DNA from 2 places in the Streptomyces sp. NPDC047014 genome. Region 2 is predicted to be linked to the other one. Evidence: riboswitches for the same ligand, from Rfam matches in the RefSeq annotation. Region 2 holds a riboswitch; the other holds the start of a gene.
The links. Region 2 has a riboswitch for thiamine pyrophosphate ahead of thiC (phosphomethylpyrimidine synthase ThiC). Riboswitches for the same ligand answer to the same signal wherever they lie in the genome.

Region 1 (4,824 bases), on a different contig from region 2:
GGCCTCTGGGAGCTGACCTCCCGGCTCCAGGAGAAGAAGGGCATCAAGGCCCCGCTGGTCCCGCTCGCGGTCGGCGGCGCCGCCATGGTCATCGCCGGGTACGTCCGCGGGGCCGAGGGCGCCTGGATCGCCATGGCCCTGACCGTGCTGGCGGTGCTGGTCTGGCGGATGACCGAGCCGCCCGAGGACTACCTCAAGGACGTCACGGCCGGCGCCTTCGCCGCGTTCTACGTGCCCTTCCTGGCCACCTTCGTCGCGATGCTGCTGACGCCGGACGACGGCCCACAGCGCGTGATCACCTTCCTGCTGCTGACCGTGGTCAGCGACACCGGGGCCTACGCGGTGGGCTGGCGCTTCGGCAAGACCAAGCTCGCGCCGCGCATCAGCCCCGGGAAGACCCGCGAGGGACTGTTCGGCGCGGTGGCCTTCGCCATGGTGGCCGGCGCGCTCTGCATGGAGTTCCTGATCGACGGCGGCGCCTGGTGGCAGGGCCTGCTGCTCGGCCTGGCGGTCGCGGTCTCCGCCACGCTGGGCGACCTGGGCGAATCGATGATCAAGCGGGACCTGGGCATCAAGGACATGGGCACCCTGCTGCCGGGGCACGGCGGCATCATGGACCGGCTGGACTCGCTGCTGCCCACCGCCCCGGTGGTGTGGCTGCTGCTGGCGGCCTTCGTCGGCACCGGCTGAGCCGGGCGGCCGGTTCCGGCGGCACCGGCCGACGGGAGCGGGTCGGGTTATCCTGGAGGGCGCGCCGCGTGATGCGGCGCGCCCTTTCCGTCCAGCGGCCGCGCCGCGGACCGGCCCTGCGACGCGCGGGGTGACCCCCACCTCGTCGTACTGAGGAGTACCGCATGGCCCCCCGTCCCGCTCCGGGTGAGCTCACCTTCGTCGCTCCCCGCGGGGTGAAGAAGCCGCCCCGGCACCTCGCCGACATGACCCCGGCCGAGCGCCGCGAGGCGGTCGCCGCGATCGGTGAGAAGCCCTTCCGGGCCAAGCAGCTCTCCCAGCACTACTTCGCCCGCTACGCGCACGACCCGGCGGAGTGGACGGACATCCCCGCGGGCTCCCGCAGCAAGCTCCAGCAGGAGCTGCTGCCCGAGCTGATGAACGTCGTCCGGCACATCTCCTGCGACGACGACACCACCCGCAAGACCCTGTGGAAGCTGCACGACGGCACGCTGGTCGAGTCCGTGCTGATGCGCTACCCCGACCGGGTCACCATGTGCATCTCCTCGCAGGCCGGCTGCGGAATGAACTGCCCGTTCTGCGCCACCGGCCAGGCGGGTCTGGACCGCAACCTGTCCACCGCCGAGATCGTGCACCAGATCGTCGACGGCATGCGCGCCCTGCGCGACGGCGAGGTCCCCGGCGGCCCGGCGCGGCTGTCGAACATCGTCTTCATGGGCATGGGCGAGCCGCTGGCCAACTACAACCGCGTCGTCGGCGCCATCCGCCGCCTGACCGACCCGGAGCCCGACGGCCTGGGCCTGTCCCAGCGCGGGATCACCGTCTCCACGGTGGGCCTGGTCCCGGCCATGCTGCGCTTCGCCGACGAGGGCTTCAAGTGCCGGCTGGCCGTCTCGCTGCACGCGCCCGACGACGAGCTGCGCGACACCCTGGTCCCGGTGAACACCCGCTGGAACGTCCGCGAGGTCCTGGACGCGGCCTGGGAGTACGCCGAGAAGTCCGGCCGCCGGATCTCCATCGAGTACGCCCTGATCCGCGACATCAACGACCAGGCGTGGCGCGGCGACCTCCTCGGCCGCCTGCTCAAGGGCAAGCGGGTGCACGTCAACCTGATCCCGCTGAACCCGACGCCCGGCTCCAAGTGGACCGCCTCGCGGCCCGAGGACGAGAAGGCGTTCGTCGAGGCGATCGCCCGGCACGGCGTGCCCGTGACCGTACGGGACACCCGCGGGCAGGAGATCGACGGCGCGTGCGGCCAGCTGGCCGCTTCGGAGCGCTAGGTTCCGATTCTGTTCGAAGCGATTCGGCCACGGGGTACCCTGTGGCCGAACCAATTTCATATTCCGACAGGGGAGCGCCACAGCGCTGAGAGTGCGGTATCCGTCATCCGCAGACCCTCTGAACCTCGCCCCGGTCATTCGGGGTAGGAAGTTCGGTCACCACTCAAGCTGTTGCGCCCTGCCCGGCGTCCGCTCCGAGAGAGCGCCGGCCAGGGCCGCGTCTTCTCCTGGACATCCCAGGAGGAATTCACCAGTGAGCACCACCAGGAAGATCGCGGGCGCCACGCTCGCGGCCGCGCTGGGCGTCACCACGCTCGGCGCCTGCGGCGGCGGCGACACCAAGGACAAGGGCGCGGGCGCGAGCGACGCCCCGAAGTCCACCACCGTCACCCTCGTCTCCCACGACTCCTTCAACGTGACCGACACGGTCCTCAAGGAGTTCGAGAGGGAGAGCGGCTACACCGTCAAGGTCCTCAAGTCCGGGGACGCGGGCACCGCGCTCAACCAGGAGATCCTGACCAAGGGCTCGCCCCGCGGCGACGTCTTCTTCGGCGTGGACAACACCCTGCTCTCCCGCGCCCTCGACAACGGGATCTTCACCCCGTACGAGGCCAAGGGCCTGGACGGGGTGAAGCCCGAGTACGTGCTCGACAAGGAGCACCGGGTCACCCCCGTCGACTCCGGCGACATCTGCGTCAACTACGACAAGGCGTACTTCGCCGACAAGAAGCTCGCCCCGCCGCAGACGCTGGACGACCTGATCAAGCCCGAGTACAAGAACCTGCTGGTCACCGAGAACGCCGCGACCTCCTCGCCCGGCCTCGGCTTCCTGCTCGCCTCCGTCGGCAAGTACGGCGAGGACGGCTGGAAGGACTACTGGGCCAAGCTCAAGGCCAACGGCGTCGAGGTCGTCGACGGCTGGGAGCAGGCGTACAACGAGCGCTTCTCCGGCTCCGCGGGCGGCAAGAAGGCCAAGGGCGACCGCCCGCTGGTCGTCTCCTACGCCTCCAGCCCCCCGGTCGAGGTGCTGTACGGGGAGCCCCAGCCGGCCGAGGCGCCCACGGGCGTCTCCACCGGCACCTGCTTCCGCCAGACCGAGTTCGCGGGCCTGCTCAAGGGCGCGAAGAACGAGGCGGGCGGCAAGGCGCTGCTGGACTTCCTGATCAGCAAGAAGTTCCAGGAGGACATGCCGCTCCAGATGTTCGTGAACCCGGTGACCAAGGACGCCGCGCTGCCGGAGCTGTTCACCAAGCACGGCGTGGTGATCGACAAGCCGGAGAACGTCACTCCGGAGAACATCGCCAAGAACCGTGAGCAGTGGGTCAAGGCGTGGACCTCGACCGTCGTGAAGTAGGCGGCACCGCAGGCAGGGGCACGGGTGCGGCGTCGGGGGGCGCCGCGCCGGGCCCCGTCCCGTCCGCGGCCGGGGGACCGCGGGCGGCGCTCGTACGGCTGGCCCTGATGGCCCTGCCGCTGGCCTTCTTCGGCCTGTTCTTCGCCTACCCGGTCACCGCGATCGTGGGCCGGGGCCTCAGGACCGACGACGGATGGCAGTTCGGCCGCTTCGGCGAGGTGCTGGGCCGGCCGGACATCGCCGGCGTGCTCTGGTTCACCACCTGGCAGGCGCTCGTGTCCACCGTGCTCACCCTGGTGATCGCGCTGCCCGGCGCCTATGTCTTCGCGCGCTTCGAGTTCCCCGGCAAGCAGCTGCTGCGAGCCGTGGTGACCGTGCCCTTCGTGCTGCCGACCGTGGTGGTCGGCTCGGCCTTCCTCGCCCTGCTGGGGCGTGGCGGGCTGCTGGACGAAACGCTCGGGGTCCGGCTCGACACCACCGTGTGGGCCATCCTCCTCGCGCACGTCTTCTTCAACTACGCCGTCGTCGTGCGCACGGTCGGCGGGCTGTGGGCCCAGCTCGACCCGCGCCAGGAGGAGGCCGCCCGGGTCCTCGGCGCCGGGCGCTTCACGGCCTGGCGGCGGGTGACCCTGCCGGCGCTGGCGCCCGTGGTGGCCGCCGCCTCGCTGATGGTCTTCCTGTTCACCTTCAGCTCCTTCGGCGTCGTGCTCATCCTCGGCGGGCCCGCCTACTCCACCCTGGAGGTGGAGGTCTACCGGCAGACCGCGCAGCTGCTGGACCTGCCGACCGCCGCCGTGCTGACGATGGTGCAGTTCGCCGCGATCGGCTCGATCCTCGCCGTGCACGCCTGGACCGTGCGCCGCCGGGAGACCGCGCTGCGGCTGGTGGACCCCGGCCGCACCACGCACCCGCCGCGCGGCTGGGCGCAGCGCAGCCTGCTCGGCGGGGTGCTGCTGACCGTCGCGCTGCTGATCGTGCTGCCGCTGGGCGTGCTCGTCGAGCGCTCCCTCGACGCCCCCGGCGGCTACGGCTTCGGCTTCTACCGGGCGCTGGGCGAAGCGGGCGCCGGGGGCGGGACCTTCCTGGTGCCGCCGCTGGAGGCGATCGGGAACTCCCTGCAGTACGCGCTGGCCGCGACCGGGATCGCCCTGTTCGTCGGCGGGCTCGCGGCCGCCGCCCTCACCCGCCGCGGCGGGGCCTTCACCCGCGGTTTCGACGCGCTGCTGATGCTGCCGCTCGGGGTGTCCGCCGTCACCGTGGGCTTCGGCTTCCTCATCACCCTGGACGAGCCGCCGCTGGATCTGCGGACCTCGTGGATCCTGGTGCCGCTGGCGCAGGCGCTGGTGGGGGTGCCCTTCGTCGTACGGACCATGCTGCCGGTCCTGCGCGCCGTCGACGGCCGCCTCCGGGAGGCCGCCGCCGTGCTCGGTGCCTCGCCGCTGCGGGCCTGGCGGGAGGTGGACCTGCCGCTGGTGCGGCGGGCGCTGCTGATCGCGGCCG
Region 2 (4,824 bases):
CCCGGAACGCGAACCCCAGTAGGAGAACAGGGCTCCGGGGGGCGTGGCCTCCCGGAGCCCCGCCCCCCGTCGGCCGTGCTCAGTCCGCCAGGGGCAGGTAGACGCGGTTGCCCGAGGCGGCGAATTCCGCGGACTTCTCCGCCATGCCCGCCTGGATCTCGTCCGCCTTCAGGTCGCCGCCGTGTTCGCGGCGGATGTCCTGGGAGATCTTCATCGAGCAGAACTTCGGGCCGCACATCGAGCAGAAGTGCGCCGTCTTGGCCGGCTCGGCGGGCAGGGTCTCGTCGTGGAACTCACGGGCCGTGTCCGGGTCGAGGGCCAGGTTGAACTGGTCCTCCCAGCGGAACTCGAAGCGGGCGTCGGAGAGCGCGTCGTCCCACTCCTGGGCGCCCGGGTGGCCCTTGGCGAGGTCCGCCGCGTGCGCCGCGATCTTGTAGGTGATCACGCCGGTCTTGACGTCGTCCCGGTTCGGCAGGCCCAGGTGCTCCTTGGGCGTGACGTAGCAGAGCATCGCCGTGCCCCACCAGGCGATCATCGCGGCGCCGATGCCCGAGGTGATGTGGTCGTAGGCGGGCGCGACGTCCGTGGTCAGCGGGCCGAGGGTGTAGAACGGCGCCTCCTCGCAGATCTCCTGCTGGAGGTCGATGTTCTCCTTGATCTTGTGCATCGGGACATGCCCCGGGCCCTCGATCATCGTCTGCACGTTGTGGCGCTTGGCGATCGTGTTCAGCTCGCCCAGCGTCTTCAGCTCCGCGAACTGAGCCGCGTCGTTGGCGTCCGCGATGGAGCCGGGCCGCAGCCCGTCACCCAGCGAGTACGTGACGTCGTACGCCGCGAGGATCTCGCACAGCTCCTCGAAGTTCGTGTAGAGGAAGTTCTCCTTGTGGTGCGCGAGGCACCACGCGGCCATGATCGAGCCGCCGCGCGAGACGATGCCGGTCTTGCGGCGGGCGGTCAGCGGCACGTACGGCAGCAGCACGCCCGCGTGGACGGTCATGTAGTCGACGCCCTGCTCGGCCTGCTCGATGACCGTGTCCTTGTAGATCTCCCAGGTCAGGTCCTCGGCGCGGCCGTCGACCTTTTCGAGTGCCTGGTAGAGCGGCACGGTGCCGATCGGGACCGGGGAGTTGCGCAGCACCCACTCGCGCGTGGTGTGGATGTTGCGGCCCGTGGACAGGTCCATGACCGTGTCGGCGCCCCACTTGGTCGCCCAGGTCATCTTGTCCACTTCCTCCTCGATGGAGGAGGTGACGGCGGAGTTGCCGATGTTGGCGTTGACCTTCACCAGGAAGCGCTTGCCGATGATCATCGGCTCGATCTCCGGGTGGTTCACGTTCGCCGGAAGCACCGCGCGACCTGCGGCGATCTCCTCGCGCACGACCTCGGGGGAGACGTTCTCGCGGATCGCGACGTACTCCATCTCCGGGGTGATCTCGCCCCGGCGCGCGTACGCGAGCTGCGTGACGGCGGCGCCGCCCCGGCCCCGGCGGGGCAGCCGCGGCCGGCCCGGGAAGACCGCGTCGAGGTTCTTGAGGCCGCCGCGCGGCGAGGTGTGCTTGATGCCGTCGTCCTCGGGGCGCACGGGACGGCCCGCGTACTCCTCGGTGTCGCCGCGGCTGATGATCCAGTTCTCGCGCAGCGGGGCGAGGCCGCGCCGTACGTCGGTCTCGATCTGCGGGTCGGTGTACGGACCTGACGTGTCGTAGAGCGTCACGTCCTTGCCGTTGGTGAGGTGGACCTGGCGGACGGGCACCCGGAGGTCGGGCCGGGAACCCGCCAGGTAGCCCTTGTGCCAGCCCGGCTGGCGCTCGGTGCGGTCGTCGGCTTCCGTGCCGACGGCAGGCGTGCGTGCGTCCTGAATGGTCATAAGACCTGATCTCCCTACGCCGGCATTACCCGGTAACAGGTTCGGCGGTCGACGCAGCCTCCTCCCGTACGCATCCGTGATGCCCGTACGGTGATCAGCGCCCTCTCAGCCCGGTGCTCCGAGCTCCCGCGTTGTGCAAAGTAGCCCCCACGCTAGCGTCATCCATGGCGTGCTGAACAGTGGGCCCCCTCATCTCTTGCGATGATCTGCTGGTGACGCCCTCCCCGCAGCCTCCCATCGAGCCCACGGAACACAGCGACCACTCCGGTCACGCACACGCGGACCACGGCCCTTCCCCCGGCCCCGTCCCCGCCCCCGCGCAGCCCCACGGACACAGCCACGGGCACGGGCACAGCCACGGCCCCGCCGCCCCCGTCTCGAAGCACCTGCGCAAGGTGATCGCGGCCGTGCTGATCCCCTTCGCCACCGCCGTCTTCGTCGGCATGGCCGTGCTCTGGCCCGGCGGCGCCCCCGGCCACGAGCGCACGGGAGTCGGCTTCGACCGGCAGACCCAGCAGGCCAAGGTGGTCGCGCTGGAGCAGGTCGACTGCAAGTCCGTGAACGCCGCGCAGGTCCCGCCCACGAGCGAGGTGTCCACGCCCTCCGGCCGCGAGGCCCGCGCCGCGCAGACCGGCGACTGCAAGAAGGCGACGGTCGAGATCGGCACCGGCCCGGACAAGGGCCGCACCTTCGTGGAGATCGTCCAGCCGGGCGCGCCGCGGCAGTTGGCGGACGGCCAGGAGGTGGTGGTGGCGTACGCCCCCGACGCGCCCCGCGACCTCCAGTACTCGGTCATCGACGTGAACCGGAAGCTGCCCCTCGCCGTCCTCGCCGGCATCTTCGCGCTGGCGGTGGTCCTCGTCGGCCGGATGCGCGGGGTGTTCGCGCTGATCGCGCTGGTGGTCAGCTTCGGCGTGCTGACCCTCTTCATCCTGCCCGCCATCCTCCAGGGTTCGAACCCGCTGGTGGTGGCGGTGGTCGGGGCGAGCGCCATCATGCTGATCGCGCTCTACATGTGCCATGGGCTGACGGCCCGTACCTCCGTGGCGGTCCTCGGCACGCTCGTCTCGCTGCTGCTCATCGGGCTGCTGGGCTCGGTGTTCATCGACTGGGCGTTCCTCACCGGCAACACCGACGACAACACCGGTCTCATCCACGGGCTCTACCCGGAGATCGACATGAGCGGCCTGCTGCTCGCGGGTGTGATCATCGGATCGCTCGGTGTGCTGGACGATGTGACGGTCACCCAGACCTCGGCCGTCTGGGAGCTGCACCAGGCCGATTCCACACTGGGGCCCCGCGGCCTCTACCGGGCGGCCATCCGGATCGGGCGCGACCACATCGCCTCGGTGGTCAACACCCTGGTGCTGGCCTACGCGGGCGCCGCGCTGCCGCTGCTCCTGCTCTTCTCCATCGCCAACAGCAGCATGGGGGCCGTCGCGAACAGCGAGCTGGTCGCGGTGGAGATCGTACGGACCCTCGTGGGCTCGATCGGCCTGGTCGCCTCGGTCCCGGTGACGACGGCGCTGGCCGCGCTGGTGGTCTCGGCCGACCGGCCGGAGTCCCGGACCGCCGCTCCGGCCGCGGGACCGGTGCGCGGCGGCCGGGGCCGGCGGCGCAAGCGCTGAGCGCTCTCCTCAGGGGTGTTCTGCTCAGCCGGCGTTCTACCGGTCGGCGTTCTCGCCAGCCGGCGTTCTCGCCAGCCGGTGTTCTCGCCAACCGGTGTTCTCGCCAACCGGCCTTCTGCTCAGCCGGCGTTCTGCTCGTTCTGCCGCGCCTCGGCGAGGATCTTGCCCAGCGCCTCGTCGAGGTTCTCCTCGAAGTCGCCGGTGTTGCGCTCCTGTCCGAGCGGAACGATCCGGTCGGTGCGGTCGAGGAACGCGACGAGCGGCGCGGCGCTGGCGCGGAACAGCGCCCGGTCGCCGCCGACCTGAAGTCTGATGTGGACGTCGGACAGCTCCTCGGGATCGGTGGGCGCGATGTGCACATCGCCGTCACCGCAGGGCTTGTTGATGCCGTCGAGCAGCAGCTCGCGGCCGAACGCCCAGGTCACGGGCGCGTCTCCGGGAAGGTGGAAGGTCAGGCGGACTGCGTAGGGATCACGGGCGTCGTACCGGAGTTCCACCGGAATCCGGAACGAGAGCTCCTCGGAAACGAGGAAACTCATCATGACTTCTGCCTGTACCGACTCGCGCATTGCCTACCCCGCTGTAGTGGAAGTGGCCAGGAATGATCCCCCAGGCTCCTCTTGACAAGAGTGGTGTAAGTGGATGCAGATCACAAGGAGTGAGTTTTCAGATACTGATAGAGAAGGAGAGGGTGCTCAACAGCGCGCCTACTTCACTCTGTAGTCGTTTGACTACATAGGGCAACCGCTCTTGCTGGTGCAGGGGTAGGGAAATGGCCATGGTCGCGGCCGCGTCCCCCGCTGTGATGGGAAGCGCGGCGCATACCGTGCCCAGGGCATATTCCTGGCGTTCGGTCACTGTCTGCATCGGCCCGAGGCTCCCGATCCGGTTTTCCAGGGCCCGCAGATCCCGCACCGTATAAGGGGTGATCGCCTCGACCGGATGACGGTCGAAATACTCCCTGCGCGTCTTCTCGTCGAGCTGTCCGAGCAGGCACTGCCCGATGGCGTGCGCGTGGCCGGTCTCGCGGAAGTCGGCCCACTCCTCGCAGGCGGGGGTGGCCGGGGTGTCGGAGACGCCGACCACCTCGATCTCACCCTCGCGGTAGACCGCGAAGTAGACGGGCGCCCCGACCGCGTCGCGGAAGTGCGCGAGGGAGTCGAGGATCATGCTGCGACGTTTCTGCTGTAGTCCCCCATGGGCCAGCCGGGCCGCGGCCTCGCCGAGGACGAAGACCCCGCCCTCCCTGCGCAGATAGCCCTCGTGCGTCAGGGTGCGCAGCAGGTGGTAGGCGGTGGGCAGCGGAAGCCCGGCCTCGCGCGCCAGCTG

Region 1: another riboswitch for thiamine pyrophosphate. It lies ahead of ABZ873_RS11925 (thiamine ABC transporter substrate-binding protein); the one in region 2 lies ahead of thiC (phosphomethylpyrimidine synthase ThiC).

What each region holds. Positions count from the first base shown of each region.
Region 1 covers NZ_JBEYVX010000014.1:90,226-95,049, reverse strand. The annotation lists gene ABZ873_RS11935 (phosphatidate cytidylyltransferase) at 1-690, shown strand, start outside; gene rlmN (23S rRNA (adenine(2503)-C(2))-methyltransferase RlmN) at 855-1,970, shown strand; TPP riboswitch at 2,029-2,138, shown strand; gene ABZ873_RS11925 (thiamine ABC transporter substrate-binding protein) at 2,224-3,324, shown strand; gene ABZ873_RS11920 (iron ABC transporter permease) at 3,432-4,824, shown strand, end outside.
Region 2 covers NZ_JBEYVX010000005.1:119,560-124,383, forward strand. The annotation lists gene ABZ873_RS05140 (hypothetical protein) at 1-22, shown strand, start outside; gene thiC (phosphomethylpyrimidine synthase ThiC) at 80-1,867, opposite strand; TPP riboswitch at 1,862-2,007, opposite strand; gene ABZ873_RS05150 (YibE/F family protein) at 2,047-3,495, shown strand; gene ABZ873_RS05155 (SsgA family sporulation/cell division regulator) at 3,615-4,064, opposite strand; gene ABZ873_RS05160 (helix-turn-helix domain-containing protein) at 4,162-4,824, opposite strand, start outside.